Regions from separate parts of the Chromobacterium vaccinii genome, predicted to be linked through region 2. Evidence: predicted binding sites of a transcription regulator. Region 2 holds the regulator's gene; each other region holds the start of a gene.
The links. Region 2 encodes sigma-54, which starts transcription at its own class of promoters, with help from an activator protein. Its sites were predicted from a motif close to CTGGCACGCTTCATGCTT; they were not measured.
Positions count from the first base shown of each region.

Region 1: flgB (flagellar basal body rod protein FlgB) is a predicted target of sigma-54. The motif match lies at 3,390-3,407, and genes of this name have one in related genera.
Region 3: eat (ethanolamine permease) is a predicted target of sigma-54. The motif match lies at 3,008-3,025, and genes of this name have one in related genera.

Region 1 is NZ_CP017707.1:1,160,496-1,166,432, reverse strand. It holds gene BKX93_RS05135 (EAL domain-containing protein) at 332-1,375, shown strand; gene BKX93_RS05130 (hypothetical protein) at 1,464-2,291, shown strand; gene BKX93_RS05125 (response regulator) at 2,393-3,190, opposite strand; gene flgB (flagellar basal body rod protein FlgB) at 3,436-3,849, shown strand; gene flgC (flagellar basal body rod protein FlgC) at 3,854-4,264, shown strand; gene BKX93_RS05110 (flagellar hook assembly protein FlgD) at 4,285-5,028, shown strand; gene flgE (flagellar hook protein FlgE) at 5,069-5,937, shown strand, end outside.
Region 2 is NZ_CP017707.1:1,616,806-1,622,742, forward strand. It holds gene BKX93_RS07365 (KpsF/GutQ family sugar-phosphate isomerase) at 1-463, shown strand, start outside; gene BKX93_RS07370 (KdsC family phosphatase) at 510-1,034, shown strand; gene lptC (LPS export ABC transporter periplasmic protein LptC) at 1,031-1,600, shown strand; gene lptA (lipopolysaccharide transport periplasmic protein LptA) at 1,590-2,147, shown strand; gene lptB (LPS export ABC transporter ATP-binding protein) at 2,144-2,872, shown strand; gene BKX93_RS07390 (RNA polymerase factor sigma-54) at 2,876-4,276, shown strand; gene hpf (ribosome hibernation-promoting factor, HPF/YfiA family) at 4,344-4,676, shown strand; gene ptsN (PTS IIA-like nitrogen regulatory protein PtsN) at 4,801-5,262, shown strand; gene hprK (HPr(Ser) kinase/phosphatase) at 5,255-5,937, shown strand, end outside.
Region 3 is NZ_CP017707.1:4,089,752-4,095,688, reverse strand. It holds gene BKX93_RS19035 (HD domain-containing phosphohydrolase) at 1-242, shown strand, start outside; gene BKX93_RS19030 (EAL and HDOD domain-containing protein) at 330-1,754, opposite strand; gene aroC (chorismate synthase) at 1,810-2,910, opposite strand; gene eat (ethanolamine permease) at 3,093-4,514, shown strand; gene BKX93_RS19015 (ethanolamine ammonia-lyase subunit EutB) at 4,511-5,893, shown strand; gene eutC (ethanolamine ammonia-lyase subunit EutC) at 5,890-5,937, shown strand, end outside.

The DNA.
Region 1 (5,937 bases), 460 kb from region 2:
CTGGCAAGCGGCGAACAGCGGTCCAGTCGAAAGCGACATTATTGCTTGGACGAAGCCTGGTAAAGGGTCAGGGACGATGAAAACACACTCGGGCAGAGGCGTGGTGTGGGTTTGCCCGGTGAAATGACAAGAGGCCGGACTGTACATTAATTACGGAGGCAAGGCAACAGTTTTCTGAAAAATGGCCGGATAAGTATTTGATTGTTTGTGTCTTGATTTGGACTGTCCGCAAAAATAGCCTGCGATCGCCCTGCGCGGGCGCGGCTGGCGAAGCCATCCCTGCTCGCTACACTGGACTATAAGGTAGCGGGCTGGGGGCGGGCGGATGCGGATGGGGCGGAAGTTGGCGGTGTGGCTGTCGCGGCGGGCGGCCGGGGCGGGCGCCGCGCCGGTGTATGCGCTGGCGGTGCTGGCGTGCGCGCTGCCGGCGCTGTTCCTGCCTTGGTGGCTGGGCCGGGCGGGCTTTGATCCGCCGGACTGGCGCGGATGGGCGCTCGGCGCGGAGGTGGGGGTTCTGGCCGCGCTGGCCGGGGCGATGTTCGCCGGCTGGCTGCGGCGCGGCGCGGGCGTGCGCAGCGCCAGCGACTGGGAAATACTGGAAGGCATACGCAACCAGGAGTTTTTCGTCCATTACCAGCCCATCGTCACCGCTGCGGGCGGAGAATGCGTCGGCGCGGAAGTGCTGGCGCGCTGGCGCCATCCGATGCAGGGCAATGTGAGGGCCGACCTGTTCATCCGGGAGGCGACCGAGGCGGGGTTGATCGTGCCGCTGACCCGCTATCTGCTTAAGCGGGCGGCCGGCGAGTTGCGCCAGGTGGCCTTGCCGCCGGGTTTCATCGTCGGCGTCAATATCGCCGGCGAGCATCTGGCGATGCCGGAGCTGGCCGACGATTGCCGGGAAATGCGGGAGATGCTGCAGGCCAAGCAGGCGGCGTTGGTGCTGGAAATTTCGGAGCAGACGCCATTGAGCGAGGCGTCCGGCGCGCACGAGGTGATCCGAAGACTCAAGCGGGAGGGCGTGAAGCTGGCGCTGGACGATTTCGGCTCCGGCTATGCCGACAAGGACTATCTGCGGCGCTGGGGTTTTGATTATCTGAAGGTGGAAAAAGGCTTTGCCTCCGCATTGGGGCAGGACACGCTGCGCGGCAATGTGCTGGACGGCCTGTTGCCGTCGTCCCGCCAGTTGGGCGTGAGCGTGATCGTCAAGGGCGTGGAGACTGCGGGCCAGCGGAACTATCTGAAAGCGAGTGGATTCGAGTTGCTGCAGGGGTTCTATTTCGGCAAGCCGATGGCGCTGAACCACTTCCGGCAGTGGCTGTACGCCGGGGTCATTCAGGACCGGTCGCCGGCGCGGCGAAAGGGCGGCGGCCGTTAGAGGCTTGGAGCGGCTTTGGGGTACGGGTTGGGACATGGGGCCGCGTTTGCTACAATGCGGCCCTTTTTATTTCGAAGGAAGCAGTGGCATGGAATACGCCGTGCAACGCTACGCCGCCACCCGGCCCTGGGCCAAGCGAGTGGGGCAGCTGTATGCCCAGACGGTCCAGGCCGCCGAGGCGCGGGCGCAGATGAAGGATGTGATCAAGCGCGAGTTGGAGCGCGCGGCGCAAGTGTTCGAGATTCCGCAGGCCACCATCGTCTGCGAATTGGCGTTGGCCGAGGCCTGGGGACACTTCGCTCGCCACGGGCGCGTGGTGTCCCATCTGGATGGCGCGTTGGCGGCCGCCTTGGCCCATACCCGGCAGCCGTCGAACCTGCCCGATACACTGAATCTGCCCGCCGCAGCCTTCTTCCTGCATGTGCCGGGCGAGGGCGGGGCCTTCATCGCGCATCAGCCGGAGCGTCGCGCCTTGCTGCTGACAATGGTGCGGATGGGCTTCGCGCCGGATGGCGTCAATTGGCTGCAAGCGGCGGACCAAGTTGAGTTGGCGCGGGTGGAGTATCCGGGCGAGTTGGCGCCGCAGCTGGAAAATGTGGCCGCCGATTGGCAGGGGCTGCTGTCTTCCGTATTGAACGGCCTGGCGATGATGACTCAGCCCAAGCTGGAACTGGCCAAGGGCTGGGAGGCTTCCGCGCCGGCGGAGTGGGTGGCGGACGCCGCGCATCCTTCGTGCGTCAAAACCCGGCGGAAGGCGCGCAGCCAGCTGTTGAAGTCCGGCTTCGGCGAGGTGACTTTCTGCCGGGTGCCGGAGCTGGCCGATGGCACCGAATATGCCAGCCAGGGTTATTGGCGCCGCCAGTCTTTCGGCGCGGACAAGGCGCATTCGCGCCTGGTATGGGTGGCACCGCGCTGAGCTTGGCGAGCAGGCCTTGCCCGGCGGCGCGAAAGCGCTTGCCGAGGAGATGAAACGCCCGGTTGAGCCGGGCGTTTTTTTGGGCGCCGATTGCGCGGGCGTCAGTACTCGTTGAGCAAGGTGCGGATCAGCTCGCGCATCTTGTCCATGTCGAAAGGCTTCTGGCAGCAGGCGGCGATGCCGGCCTCCTCCAGGTCATCCTTGCCGATATTGTCGCTGTCGCTGGTTATCATCATCACCGGCGTGTCCGGCTGGAGGCCGCTGCTGCGGACGTGGCGGGCGAAGTCCAGTCCATCCATGCCCGGCATGTGGTAGTCGGTGATGATGAGCTTGAATGGCTCCTGCTCCAGGTAGGGTATGGCCGCTTCGCTGCTGGCCGCCTCGCAGAAATGCTCGAAGCCCAGCTTCTCCAGCACCTGGCGGATGTGGTGGCGCGAAGTGCTGCTGTCGTCGACGATGAGCACGTTCATCAGCGCCATGTCGGAGTCGACCTCGGCGCCCAGGCTGGGGCAGTTGAGAAAACTCATCACCGACTGCATCGCCAGATCGAACTCCTCGGGTGTGAACGGCTTGGGCAGCATGGCCAGGCTGCCGGCCTGGCGTATCGTTTCCAGTCTTTCCGGATTGGTTTCGCTGGAGATCAGGATGAAGGGCAGGTCGTACAGATCATCGCTTTCGCGCAGCTCGCGGACCAGCTCCGCGCCCGTGATGTCGGGCAGGTGGTAGGCGCTGATGATCAGGTTCGGCCGCCTTTGCCGGGCCTGCTCTATCAGCTCGCGGCCGGAAGGGTGGACTTCTATCTGGGCGGCGCCCATCGCCTCCAGCGCCTTGGTGATGATTTGCGCCTGCACCTGGGAGGGTTCGGCCAATGAGATCAGCAGTTGTTCCAAAGCCAGCATCGCTCTGCTCCGACATTCTACTTATTTACATTATTGTCGGTTTGGCACGATTTGGGTGGGCCGGCAAGCAAAATCCTCAAATAGCTTGATGCGGATGGGGGCGGCAAGTTTTGCCGCCGCTCGCGCCGCGCCCGGCCGGCAAACTTGCCGCTTGAAGCCTAATCGGCGTGAAAACTTGGCTTTGCGCGGCTTTCAAGCACTGGCACACTTCGTGCTTTAGCGTAGGCCAGCGAGGAGATTGCCCAATGCTAGACAAAATTGCCCACTATTTCGATTTTCAGCAGCGCGCGCTGAATTTGCAGGCCTATCGCGCCGAAGTGATAGGCAGCAACATCGCTAACGCTGAAACGCCGTATTACAAGGCGGTGGATTTCGATTTCAAGTCCGCGCTGCAGGCGCAGGTGGACAAGCAGGGGCAACTGAAACTGGCCCAGACCGACGCGCGCCACATCGCCAATCAGGCCGGCGAAGGCTCCGGCACGCCGCTGCAGTACCGCAGCGCGGTGCAGCCCAGCCTGGACGGCAACACGGTCGACATGGACGTGGAGCGCGGCGCTTTCGCCGACAACGCCTTGCAGTATCAGACCACGCTGGCCTTCCTCAACAAGAAGATCAGCGGCCTGAGCTCGGCGATCCAGGGCAGCGGCACGGGAGGCTGATTGAATGTCACTGTCTAATCTCTTCAATATTTCAGGTTCGGCGTTGTCGGCGCAATCGATGCGGCTCAACGTGGTGGCCAGCAATCTGGCCAATGCCGAAAGCGCCACCAGTTCGACCGGCCAGCCTTACAAGGGGCGCCACGTGGTGTTCACCGCGATTCCGGTGGACAACGCCCAGCCGCAAGTGGCCGGCGTGCGCGTGACGTCGGTGGTGGAAGACCAGTCGCCGCCGAGGCTGAAGTACGAACCGGGCAACCCGCTGGCCGACGAGCGCGGCTACGTGACCATGCCCAACGTCAACGTGGTGGAGGAGATGGCCGACATGATCGCCGCCTCTCGCGCCTACCAGAACAACGTTGAAATGATGAACACCGCCAAGACGCTGCTGCAAAAGACGCTGCAGCTCGGCCAATAAACCAGGTAAAGGGTGACGCCATGACTACCGCAGCGACCAACAGCACCACCGGCAACGCGTTCAATTTCAACTCGCTGAACAGCCAGGCCACGCCAGGCAGCAGCGGTGTTCAGACGGCCAATGGTTCGGGCACTGGCGGCTCCTTGTCCACCACCAGCGCGCAAAGCCTGCAGAACAACTTCCTGACCTTGCTGACCGCGCAGCTGAACGCGCAGGATCCGCTGAATCCGATGGACAACAGCCAGCTGACCAGCCAGATGGCCCAGATCAGCCAGGTGGCCGGCCTGCAGACGCTGAACCAGACCATGCAGCAAATGGTGTCGGCGCAGAGCGCCACCCAGTCGCTGATGGCCTCCAGCATGATAGGCAAGAACGTGATGGTGGCCGGCAACGCGCTGACCGCGCCGGCCGCCGGCCAGACGACGCAGGCGGGCGTGCTGTTGAACGGACCCGCCGCCTCGGTGCAGGTCAATGTGCTGGATCAGAACGGCAATGTGGTGGATACGGTGCCGCTGCAAAATCCGGGCAAGGGGCTGACGACCTTCAGCTGGGACGGCAAGGATGCCAACAACAACCAGTTGCCGGCCGGCGGCAGTTATACCTTCCAGGTCAAGGTGGCGCAGGCCAGTTCGTCCGGCAACACCACCGCCACGGCTTACAACACCCAGCAGGTCCAGGCGGTATCCTGGGCAAACGGTTCGCCGATGCTGGTGCTGCCGGGCAACAACCTGGTGCCGTTGTCCAATGTCGCGCAGATGTCCTGAAGCACTCTGCCTAAATAAAGCTTGATGAGGAGCAGTTGAGATGGGCTTTCAACAAGGTCTGAGTGGTCTGAACGCGGCGTCCGTGCAATTGGACACCATAGGCAACAACGTGGCCAACGCCAATACCGTCGGCTTCAAGAGCTCGCGCACCGAGTTCGCCGATCTCTACGGCAACAGCCTGTACGGCATCACCGCGACCACGCCGGGCATCGGCACCCAGGTGCAGGCGGTGACCCAGAACATGGGTAACGGCAATCTGGACTCTACCGGCCGCAGCCTGGACTTGGCGATCAACAATGCCGGTTTCTTCATCATGGGTTTGCCCAACGGCACGCAGGCGTATACCCGCAACGGCCAGTTCCAGGTCAATAGCCAAGGTTACTTGGTCAACACCGCCGGCAATTTTGTCCAGGGCTGGACGGCGAATTCGAGCGGGAGCGTTTCCCAAGGGCCGGTCGGCAATCTGCAATTGACGACCACGTCCATCGCTCCGCACGCCACCACCAAGCTGAGCATGCCGGTGCAGCTGAACTCCAATCAGAAAACGCCTACCGGCTCGCCGCTCAACAATCCGGCGGACCCCACGTCGTATAACTGGCCGAATACCGTGCAGGTGTTCGACAGCCTGGGCAATCCGCACCAGATGGTGTTCTATTACTCGCTGACGTCGTCTGCCGCTACCGGCAACACCTGGACGGTCAATACCTACGTCGATGGCAAACCAACGACTACGACTGGCGGCGGAGCAAGCTTCACATTGAATTTCGACACCAGCGGCAACCTGACCCCCGCCCCCTTCACGCCGGTGCCGATCACGTTCACCACCACGCCGGTGAACGGCTCGGCGATCCCTCAGACCGTGACCGTCGATTTCACCAACTCTGTGCAGAACAATCAGCAGTTCGGCAC
Region 2 (5,937 bases):
CACGCTGATGGGGGCGCGCGGCTTCGGCCAGAGCGATTTCGCGCTGTCCCACCCGGGCGGCAGCCTGGGCCGGCGCCTGCTGGTGCATGTAAAGGACTTGATGCACGCTGGCGGCGATCTGCCGCGGGTGGCGCCGGGCACGCTGCTGAAGGACGCGCTGCTGGAAATGTCGCAGAAGCGGCTGGGCATGGTCGCGGTAGGCGACGCCGACGGCACGCTCCACGGCATCTACACCGACGGCGACCTGCGCCGCACGCTGGAAAAAGGCGTGGACGTCTACAGTCTGAAGATAGACGAGGTGATGGGCCGCAAGCCGCGGTCCATCCAGCCGGACAAGCTGGCGGCCGAAGCCGGCTTCCTGATGAAACAACACCAGATCACCAGCCTGGTGGTCGTCGACGCCCAGGGCAAGCTGGCCGGCGTGCTGCACATGCACGACCTGCTGCGCGCCGGCGTGTTTTAAAACCAGCCGGCCAGTCCCAGCGACTGGCGGCGGCAAGGATCAAGCAATGCGTATGATTTCCGAGCAGGCCCGCAAGGTGAAACTGCTGATCATGGATGTGGACGGCGTGATGACCGACGGCCGCATCTACTACGACGCCCGCGGCGAAGAGAGCAAGTCGTTCTACGTGCAGGACGGCCTCGGCCTGCGCCTGCTGCAAGGCACCGGCGTGCAGCTGGCCATCATTTCCGGCCGCGCCGACCGCTGCGTCGAGCACCGCGCCCAGGCGCTGAAGATCGATCACTACTACGGCGGCGTCCACGACAAGAAAGTCGCGCTGGCCGAGCTGCTGGACAAGACCGGCCTGTCCGCCGAGCAATGCGCGTTCATCGGCGACGATCTGATCGACCTGCCCATCCTGACCCGGGTCGGCCTGGCGGTCGCGGTGCCCGAGGCCCCCCCGCAGGTGCGCCAGCATTGCCATTACGTGACCGGCAACCCCGGCGGCCATGGCGCGGTGCGCGAGCTGGCCGAGCTGATCATGCAGGCCCAGGGCACGTTCGAAGGCGTGCTCGCCCGGTATCTGGCATGATCAAGCTGCTGCGCTCCCATCGCCTGTTCCCGGTGCTGCTGATCGGACTGACCGCGCTGCTGACGATATGGCTGGACCAGATTTCGCGCTGGGACAGCCACCGCCGCGAACTCGATCCGGACAAGCCCGAGTACGTTGCGGAAAACATGATCGCCACCCGCTACGACAAGCAAGGCAAGCTGATGGACCGGCTGATCGCCACCCGCATGTGGCAGTATCCGGGCAAGCCCGACGCCTATTTCGAGAACCCCGACCTGTACCAGTACCAGCAGGGCGTGCTGCAATACCATGTGACCGGCGAGACCGGCCGCTACAACAACAAGAGCCAGCAGGCCTACTTCGACAAGAAAGTCGTTTTGATCAAACCCGCAGACAGCAAGCAGCCCGAAACCCGGCTGGTCAGCAGCGCGATGTTCGTCGATACCGGCAAGCGCTTCGCCAGCTCCAAGGCGCCGTCGGTGATCTACCAAGGCAACTCGGTCGCCAACTCCATCGGCTTCAGCTATCTGGAGTCGCAGGGCCTGCTCAATCTGTATTCCAAGACCAAGATCGTCTATGCCAAATAACTCCCGCATCCTGCTGGCCGGCTTGCTGCTGGCCGCCTCCGCGCTGGCTCACGCCGAACAGGCAGACAAAACCAAGCCCATCGAAATCACCAGCGACAACGGCTGCACCATGGAGCAGACCAAGGGCGTCTCCACTTGCACCGGCAACGTGGTGGTGATCCAGGGCACGCTGCGCCTGAACGCCGACAAGGTGGTAGCCACCCAGGACCCGCAAGGCAACCAGACGCTGCAGGCTACCGGCCGCATCGTCACCTTCCGCCAGAAGCTGGACAACAACAGCGGCTGGATCGAAGGCCAATCCAGCAAGCTGGACTACGACAGCGCCAAGCACTTCGCGGTGCTGACCGGCAACGCCCGCGTCAAGCGCAACGGCGACCTCGTGATCGGCAACGTGATCACCTACGACACCCAGAGCGAGGTCTACCAGGTGATGGGCGGCGGCGCCAACGCCGGCAAGGGCGGGCGCACCACCGTGATCCTGCAGCCGAAGAACACCGCGTCGCAACCGGCGGCCGCCAAACCCGCCGCCGGAGCCGCCGCGCAATGAAGCACAGCATCCTCACCGTCACCAATCTGAAAAAGCGCTTCAAGAAGCGCACCGTGGTCAAGGACGTGTCGCTCAGCATCGAGAGCGGCGAAGTCGTCGGCCTGCTCGGCCCCAACGGCGCCGGCAAGACCACCAGTTTCTACATGATCGTCGGCCTGATCGGCGCCGACGACGGCGACATTCGCCTGGACGACGCGTCCATCACTCACTACCCGATCCACCAGCGCGCCCAGCTCGGCCTCGGCTACCTGCCGCAGGAAGCGTCCATCTTCCGCCGCATGACGGTGGAAGAGAACATCGCCGCCATCCTGGAAATCTCCGGCCTCAAGGGCAAGGAGCTGGAAAAAGAGCTGGACCTGCTGCTGGACGACCTCAACATCGGCCACCTGCGCGACAGCAACGCGCTGTCGCTGTCCGGCGGCGAGCGCCGCCGGGTGGAGATCGCCCGCGTGCTGGCCACCCGCCCGCGCTTCATCCTGCTGGACGAACCTTTCGCCGGCGTGGATCCGATCGCGGTGATCGACATCCAGAAGATCATCTCCTTCCTGAAGGAGCGCGGCATCGGCGTGCTGATCACCGACCACAACGTGCGCGAGACGCTGCGCATCTGCGACCGCGCCTACATCATCAGCGACGGCTCGGTGCTGGCCTCCGGCGAGCCGGAAGAACTGGTCAACAACGAGAGAGTGCGCGAGGTCTACCTCGGCGAGCACTTCCATCTGTAAACGATGAAACAGGCCCTTCAGCTCAAGGTATCCCAGCAACTGACGCTGACGCCGCAGCTGCAGCAATCGATCAAGCTGCTGCAACTGTCCACACTGGACCTGCAGACGGAGGTGGAGCGCTTCCTGCTGGACAATCCGCTGCTGGAGCGCGGCGACGAGCCCCGCGACGGCGAAGCCGCTCCCGACAGCGCGGAACAGCAGGAAAGCCCGGCCGAGGCCCAGGACGCCGACAGCCGCGACGACGGCGCCGGCGAACTGCTGGACTGGGGCGCCGGCAGCCGCAAGGGGGACGACAATGACTTCGACCCCATGCTCAACGTGCCCTGCCCGGTCAGTCTGCGCGAGCACCTGCTGACGCAACTGGGCGAAATCGCCCTCTCCGACCGCGACCGCGCGGTGATGCGCCTGCTGATAGAGGAACTGGACGACGACGGCTACCTGCCGCTGCAGCTGGACGAGCTGGCCGGCAACCTGCCGCTGGAACTGGAGCTGGAAGTCGACGAGCTGGCGGTGGGCCTCAGGCTGCTGCAGCAGTTCGACCCCGCCGGCGTGGGCGCGCGCTCGCTGGCCGAATCGCTGACGCTGCAGTTGCAGCGCCTGCCCGGCGTCGAGCCTGAGCACGCGCTGGCGCTGGCCATCGTCCGCGAGCACCTGGCCCTGCTCGGCGGCCGCGACTACGCCCGGCTGAAAAAGCTGCTGCGCTGCGACGACGCGGCGCTGCGCGGCGCGCAGGCGCTGATCGCCCGCCTCAACCCGCACCCGGCCACCGGCTTCGGCCACGGCGAAACCCATTACGTGATTCCCGACATCAGCGTGCGCAAGCTGCGCGGCCGCTGGGCGGCCGAGCTCAACCGCGCGGCGATGCCCCGCCTGCGCGTCAACCGGCTGTACGAGCGCATGCTGGCCGACCAGCGCGCCGGCGGCGAAATGTCGGGCCGGCTGCAGGAGGCGCGCTGGCTGGTCAAGAACATCCAGCAACGGTTTGACACCATACTCAAAGTGGCGGAAGCTATCGTTGAGCGCCAGCAATCGTTCTTTGAGCACGGCGAAGTGGCGATGCGCCCGCTGATCCTGCGGGACATCGCGGAAGAACTGGGCCTGCACGAATCCACCGTTTCCCGATCCACCAGCCAGAAATACCTGCTTTGTTCGCGGGGCTTGTTCGAGCTCAAGTATTTCTTCGGCAGTTCGCTGGAAACTGAAAGCGGCGGAGAGTGCTCCGCCACCGCGATCAAGGCCCACATCCGCGGCATGATAGACGCCGAGGACCGCGCGAAGCCGCTGTCCGACAGCGCCATCGCCGACGCGCTGGCCAAGCAGGGAATACAGGTTGCCAGACGCACCGTAGCCAAGTATCGTGAAGCCATGCAGATTCCGGCGGTGAATCTGCGCAAGGCGCTGTAGGGCGCCTCAAGAATACAATGCCGCCCGGCAACCCGACCGGGTGGTCAACACCAGAAGGAGCTAGGGTATGAACCTCAAAGTAACTGGCCTGCACCTGGAAGTCACCCCGTCGCTGCGCGAATACATCGAGAACAAGCTCGAGCGCATTACCCGCCATGTCGACCACGTGATCGACATCTCCGTCACCCTGTCGGTCGACAAGCTGGTCCAGAAGGCTGAAGTCAATGTGCACCTGTCCGGCAAGGACATCCACATCGAAGCTTCCGAGGCCGACCTCTACGCCGCCATCGACGTCCTGATGGACAAGCTGGACCGCCAAGTCCTGAAGTACAAGGAAAAGCTGACCGAACACCGCGCGACGGGCTCGGGCGAAGCGTCTCAGGCCCAGGCCTCGCTGTAAGGCCGGACTGAAGACAACGGGAGCCTCACGGTTCCCGTTTTTCTTTGCGCTTGCCGGTTTTCAGTACTATCAAGGCAACGTAGAATTCACAGTTTCACCCCAAGAGCCGCATGCATACTCCAACATGACTCTCATCGGCAAGATCCTGACCCCGGACCATATCCTGCTGGATCTGGACGTCGCCAGCAAGAAGCGGGTGTTCGAACAAGTGGGACTGCTCGTGGAAAACACCCGCGGCATCGCCCGCAGCGAGGTTTTCGACAGCCTGTTCAGCCGTGAAAAACTGGGCTCCACCGGACTCGGCCAGGGCGTGGCCATTCCCCACGGCCGCGCGCGCGGCCTCAAGGAAGCCACCGGCGTGTTCATCCGCCTGAAGGCGCCCATTCCCTTCGACGCGCCGGACGGCAAGCCGGTGCAATGCCTGTTCGTGCTGCTGGTCCCCGAGCACGCCACCGACCTGCACCTCCAGGTGCTGTCGGAGCTGGCGCAGCTGTTCTCCAGCCGCCAGATGCGCGAGCAGATGCTTGGCGCCGGCGCGCGCGACGACCTGTACAAGCTGCTTTGCGAATGGACGCCCCATGCCTAGCATCACCGTGCGCCGGCTGTATCAGGAAAACCAGCAGAAGCTGAATCTGACTTGGGTCGCCGGCACCGGCGGCTCCGACAACGTGATCGGCAACGACGACCAGCGGCCGACGCTGGCCCTGGTCGGCCACCTGAACTTCATCCACCCCAACCGGGTGCAGGTGCTGGGCCTCGCCGAGGTCGACTACCTTAACAAGCTGGAGCAGTCGGCGGCCAAGACCGCGCTGGACCAGCTGTTCCACAAGAGCATGTCGGTGGTGATGGTCACCAACAACCAGCCAGTGCCCCGGCTGCTGCGCGACTACTGCCACAGCCACAACGTGCCCCTGATGTGCAGCACGCTGGAAAGCCCGTACCTGATGGACGTGCTGCGGATCTACCTGGCGCGCGCGCTGGCGGTGTCCACCGTGCTGCACGGCGTGTTCCTCGACGTGTTCGAGATCGGCGTGCTGATCATGGGCGACTCCGCGATGGGCAAGAGCGAGCTGGCGCTGGAATTGATCTCCCGCGGCCACGGCATGGTGGCCGACGACGCCGTCGAGCTATACCGCATCGGCCCGGACACGCTCGAAGGCCGCTGCCCGCCACTGCTGCGCGACTTCCTGGAAGTGCGCGGCCTCGGCATCCTCAACATCCGCACCATCTTCGGCGAGACCGCGGTCCGCCCCAAGAAGGT
Region 3 (5,937 bases), 2.5 Mb from region 2:
CCGAATCGGCGCGCATCATTTCGCTGGCCGACGTGTTCGACGCGCTGACGATGCGCCGTCCCTACAAGGATGCCTGGCCGATGGAAAAAGCGCTGGCCACGCTGCGCCAGGGCAGCGGCGTCCATTTCGAGCCCAGGCTGGTTGAAGTCTTCGACGCCGCTCTGCCCAAGCTGCTGGAAATCAAGGAAATATGGGGAAATCTCTCCCAACAGGCGGAGCACGACGTGCTGATGCTGTTCTGACGAGAGCCGCCGCGCGATGCCAGGAAGGAAGCCCCTGGCCTTGCCGCGCCCAGCGGTCCGAACGCTCTCGAAGCGCGGCCGGCGGCGCTAAACCGCCTCGACGTTGTTGTGCACCTCGCTATCGCGCAGCACCACCTGAGCCCACACCACCGAATCCAGGTAATACTGGTTGGCCAGGTCCAGATCGAAGTCCAGCACCCTGGCCAGCGCCTCGATCTGCGCGTTGTCGCCCTGTTCGCAAGCCATCGCCAGCGACAGGTGCGGCGAGAAGATGCCCTTGCCCTCCACCACCGCCTCCCTCACCGTCAGCGGCAGCTCCAGCGGGTCCAGCACATCAGGAAAGGGTTGGTTGAGCAGCACGTCCAGCAGCGAGAACATCCCGGTCAAGAACAGGTGCTCGGCCTCCAGCTTGTTGCCGCGATAGCCGCCCAGCTTCTCCATGAAGCGGGCGCGGATCAACGACTTCTCCATCAGCGAGATCGCGGTGCCGTCCTCCTTGCGCGAGGTGAACAGCAGCATGGACAGCCATTTGAACAGCGTCTCCCGCCCCAGCAGCAGCAGAGTTTCCTCTATTGTCTGCACCTTGCGCGACAAGCCGTGTATCGGCGAATTGATGAAGCGCAGCAGCTTGAACAGCAGCACCGAATCCAGCTTGAATTGGGCTTCCACTTCCTTGGGATCGGCGCTGGTGCGCAGCAGGCGCATGATCTGCAGCACGCGGGTCTGGTTGGTGTCCACCTTGCCGCCCTCCAGCGCATGGGCGGTGGTGACGAAGGGGCCGTGGAACAAGGCGAACCGGTTGTTGCCCGGCCCGCGCAGGCAAACGTCCATGTCCTCTGCGGTGCCGACGTTGCGCGCCATCCAGCGCGCCCCCGGATAGCGTTTGGGCAACTGATCCAGGATGGGCGCCAGCACCCGGGTGGACGGACCGGCGAAATCCAGCACCATGAAGTCTACCCGGCTGAACAGATCGGCCTGCAATCCCGGACTCAGCATGTTCTGGTCGTAGGCGGCGGGCTCCAGCGCGAAGCGCAGGCCAAGCTTCTGCAGCTCGTCCAGCTGGCGCAGCATGTGCTCCGCCACCTCCATGCCCGGCAGCGGCTCCAGCACGAAGATCACGCTGCCCGCCGGCATGCCGCGCAGCTGCGGGTCGTCGAGCGAGGTCATCGCGATGTGGACGAAGGCGCGGCGGTAGGCCAGCAGCCGGAAGATGTCCATATTGTGCAGCGTGGCCAGCAGCAGCCGGTCGAACTCCTGCTGTTTGCCGGCCTCGATGTTGCGCTTGCCCTGGCGGACGAAGAAATCATAGGCGACCACGCGCTGCTGGCGATCCATCACCGGCTGGTGGGACACAAAGCCGAGCGTGGCGGGCAGATCGGCCGGCTCTTCCTCCTCCGGCAGGGGGATGATGATATCGGGCGGCTCCGGCCTCGCGTCCTGATGCGGGGCCTCTTCCTCATGCGCGTTCTTCTTCAGACGTCCGGCCAATCCATCTATCAGATTTTTCAGCATGGTGTCATCCCAGGGTTGAACTGGCCTCGAGCCGCCCGGCCGGTATATGTGCATTCTAGCCGATATGACCCGCAATTCTCGGCGTTTCCACCCGCACATCGCCGCATTGCGCGCGGTGGCGCAAGGCATGGTCGATCAGCACCAAGGCCAGCATCGCCTCGGCGATCGGCGTGGCGCGGATGCCGACGCAGGGATCGTGGCGGCCGTGGGTTTCCATCGTTATCGCCTCGCCTTGCTTGTTGATCGAGCGGCGCGGCTGGGCGATGGACGACGTCGGTTTGATCGCGATCGATACATCGATCTGCTGGCCGGTGGAGATGCCGCCCAGCACGCCGCCGGCGTGGTTGCTGGCGAAGCCTTGCGGCGTCAGCTCGTCGCCATGCTCGCTGCCGCGCTGGGTCACGCAGCCGAAGCCGGCGCCGATCTCCACGCCCTTGACCGCGTTGATGCTCATCATCGCGTAAGCGATGTCGGCATCCAGGCGGTCGAACACCGGCTCGCCCCAGCCCACCGGCACATTGTCCGCCACCACGCGCAGCCGCGCGCCGATGGAATCCAGGCTCTTGCGGATGGAGTCCATATATTCCTCCAGCCGCGGCACGATGTCCGGATCGGCGCTGAAGAAAGGATTGCCGCCCACATGCTCCCAGCCCTTGAACGGCATCTGCACTTCGCCGATCTGGGTCATGTGGCCGCGAATGACGATGCCGTATTTTTCGCTCAGCCACTTCTTGGCGATGGCGCCGGCCGCGACGCGCACCGCGGTCTCGCGCGCCGAGGAGCGGCCGCCGCCGCGCGGATCCCGGGTGCCGTATTTATGCCAGTAGCAGTAATCGGCGTGGCCGGGGCGGAAAGTCTCGGCGATATTGCCGTAATCCTTGCTGCGCTGGTCGGTGTTGCGGATCAGCAGCGCGATCGGCGTGCCGGTGGTCTTGCCCTCGTAGACGCCGGACAGGATTTCGACGGTGTCCGGCTCGCGGCGCTGGGTCACGTGGCGGCTGGTGCCGGGCTTGCGGCGGTCCAGCTCCGTCTGGATGTCCGCCTCGGTCAAGGCCAGTCCCGGCGGACAACCGTCCACCACGCAGCCTATGCCCGGCCCGTGGCTCTCGCCGAAGGAAGTCACCGTAAACAATCGTCCCATGCTGCTGCCTGACATCTGCTTTCCCCTGCCGCTGATTGCGTATCGTCATCGATTCTAGCATGGCATCCGCCAGCGGCAGGCTACGATGGGGGATTGAATCCCGGCGCCGGCGCTGGCATTCTTTTTGCGTAAACGGGCGATGCGGGAATGCCCGCCCTTCCCGACGGGAAGGCCATCCAATCGGACAGGAGTCTGCCATGAACGCATCGACACCCGGCCTCGCGCGCAAGCTCGGCGGCTGGCAACTATGGGGCATCGCCGTGGGGCTTGTGATTTCCGGCGAATACTTCGGCTGGAGCTACGGCTGGGCGCAGGCCGGCACGCTGGGCTTTCTGTGCGCCACGCTGTTCGTCGCGCTGATGTACGCAGCCTTCATCTTCAGTTTCACAGAACTGACCACCGCCATCCCGCACGCCGGCGGGCCCTTCGCCTACGCCCGCCGCGCCTTCGGTCCGCTGGGCGGCTTCATCGCCGGTTTCGCCACCCTGTGCGAATTCGTGTTCGCGCCGCCGGCCATCGCGCTGGCCATCGGCGCCTACCTCAATGTCCAATTCCCATCGCTGGCGCCCAAATGGACCGCCTGCGGCGCCTATCTGGCCTTCATGGCGCTGAACATCGCCGGGGTCGGCATCGCCGCGATGTTCGAGCTGGCGGTCACGCTGCTGGCCATCTTCGAGCTGCTGGTGTTCATGGGCGTGGTGGCGCCCGGCTTCAGCTGGGACAACTTCATGCGCCACGGCTGGGCCGGGCAGGACGCCTTCCATTGGGGCGCCGTCGGCGGCATGTTCGCCGCGCTGCCGTTCGCGATCTGGTTCTTCCTGGCGATAGAGGGCGCGGCGATGGCGGCCGAAGAAGCCAAGGACCCGGCCCGCACCATCCCGCGCGCCTACATCGCCGGCATCCTCACCCTGGTGGCGCTGGCCTTCGGCGTGATGGTGATGGCCGGCGGCGCCGGCGACTGGAGCCGGCTGGCCAATATCAACGACCCGCTGCCGCAGGCGATGAAGCTGATCGTGGGCGAGCACAGCGGCTGGCTGCACATGCTGGTGTGGCTGGGCCTGTTCGGCCTGGTGGCGTCGTTCCACGGCATCATCATGGGCTATTCGCGGCAGATCTTCGCCCTGGCGCGGGCCGGCTACCTGCCGCGCGCGCTGGCCGCCGTCCATCCGCGCTTCAAGACGCCGCACCGCGCCATACTGGCCGGCGGCGTCGTCGGCATCGCCGCCATCTTCAGCGACGACCTGGTGCAGATCGCCGGCCAGCCGCTGACCGCCAACATCGTCACGCTGTCGGTGTTCGGCGCCATCGTCATGTACATCGTGTCGATGCTGGCGCTGTTCCGGCTGCGCGGCCGCGAGCCGGCCCTGCCCCGGCCGTTCTCCGCGCCCGCTTATCCGTGGCTGCCGGCGCTGGCGCTGGGCTGTTCGCTGATCTGCCTGGTCGCCATGGTCTATTACAACCGGCTGCTGGCCGGCATCTTCGCCGCGATGCTGGCCGCCGGCTACCTGTACTTCCTCGCCACCGCCCGCCAGCGCGCCGAAGCCGGCATCGACGCTCAGCTGCAAGGTTCGGCCGAGATTGCCGCCCAGGCCTCTCCCACCATCCGGAGCCAGACATGAGCCACGCCATCGCCATAGGCCCGCGCCGCTATCGTTTCGACGACTTGAAGACGCTGATGGCGCGCGCCAGCCCGCTGCGCTCCGGCGACCAGCTGGCCGGCGTCGCCGCCGCCAGCGCCGAGGAGCGGGTGGCGGCGCAAATGTGCCTGGCCGACCTGCCGCTGACCGTCTTTCTCAACCAGGCGCTGATCCCGTACGAGGAAGACGAAGTCACCCGGCTGATCCTGGATAGCCACGACGCGGCCGCCTTCGCCGCCGTCGCCCACCTGACCGTCGGCGGCCTGCGCGACTGGCTGCTGTCCGACGCCGCCACCGCGGAAACGCTGGCGGCGCTGGCTCCCGGCCTCACGCCGGAAATGGCGGCGGCGGTGTCCAAGCTGATGCGCAACCAGGATCTGGTGCTGGCGGCGAGGAAATGCCGCGTCGTGACCGCCTTCCGCAATACCCAAGGCCTGCCGGGACGGATGGGCGTGCGGCTGCAGCCCAACCATCCGGCAGACGACGCGCGCGCCATCGCCGCCGCCACCCTGGACGGCCTGCTCTACGGCGCCGGCGACGCGGTGATCGGCATCAATCCGGCCGGCGACAGCCCGGACGATATCCGGAGCTTGCTGACGCTGCTGGACGAGGTGCGCCAGCGCTACGCCATCCCCACCCAAAACTGCGTGCTGACCCACGTCACCAGCACGCTGGACCTGATCCGCCAGGGCGCGCCGGTGGACCTGGTATTCCAGTCGATAGCCGGCACCGAGAAAGCCAACGCCGGCTTCGGCGTCAGCCTCGCCGTGCTGGACGAGGCGCATCAGGCGGCGCGGGAGCTGAAGCGCGGCACGGTGGGCGGCAACCTGATGTATTTCGAGACCGGCCAGGGCAGCGCGCTGTCGGCCAACGCCCACTGGGGCGTGGACCAGCAGACCTGCGAGGCGCGCGCCTACGCGGTGGCGCGCCGCTACTCGCCGCTGCTGGTCAACACCGTGGTCGGCTTCATCGGCCCAGAGTATCTGTACAACGGCAAGCAAATCATCCGCGCCGGGCTGGAAGACCATTTCTGCGGCAAGCTCATGGGCCTGCCGATGGGCTGCGACATCTGCTATACCAACCACGCCGAGGCCGACCAGGACGACATGGACGCGCTGTTGACGCTGCTGGGCGCGGCCGGCGTGCACTTCATCATCGGCGTGCCCGGCGCCGACGACATCATGCTGGGCTACCAGAGCACCTCCTTCCACGACGCGCTCTACCTGCGCAATACGCTGGGGCTGAAGCGCGCGCCGGAGTTCGAGGACTGGCTGGAAACGATGGAAATCACCCGCGGCGGCAGGCTGCTGCCGCAGGATAGGCGACAACGGCTGCTGACGATGATGGAGGGCGTGGCGTGAAAGAAAAACAAAATCCCGTCACCGAAGACGGCTGGGGCGAGCTG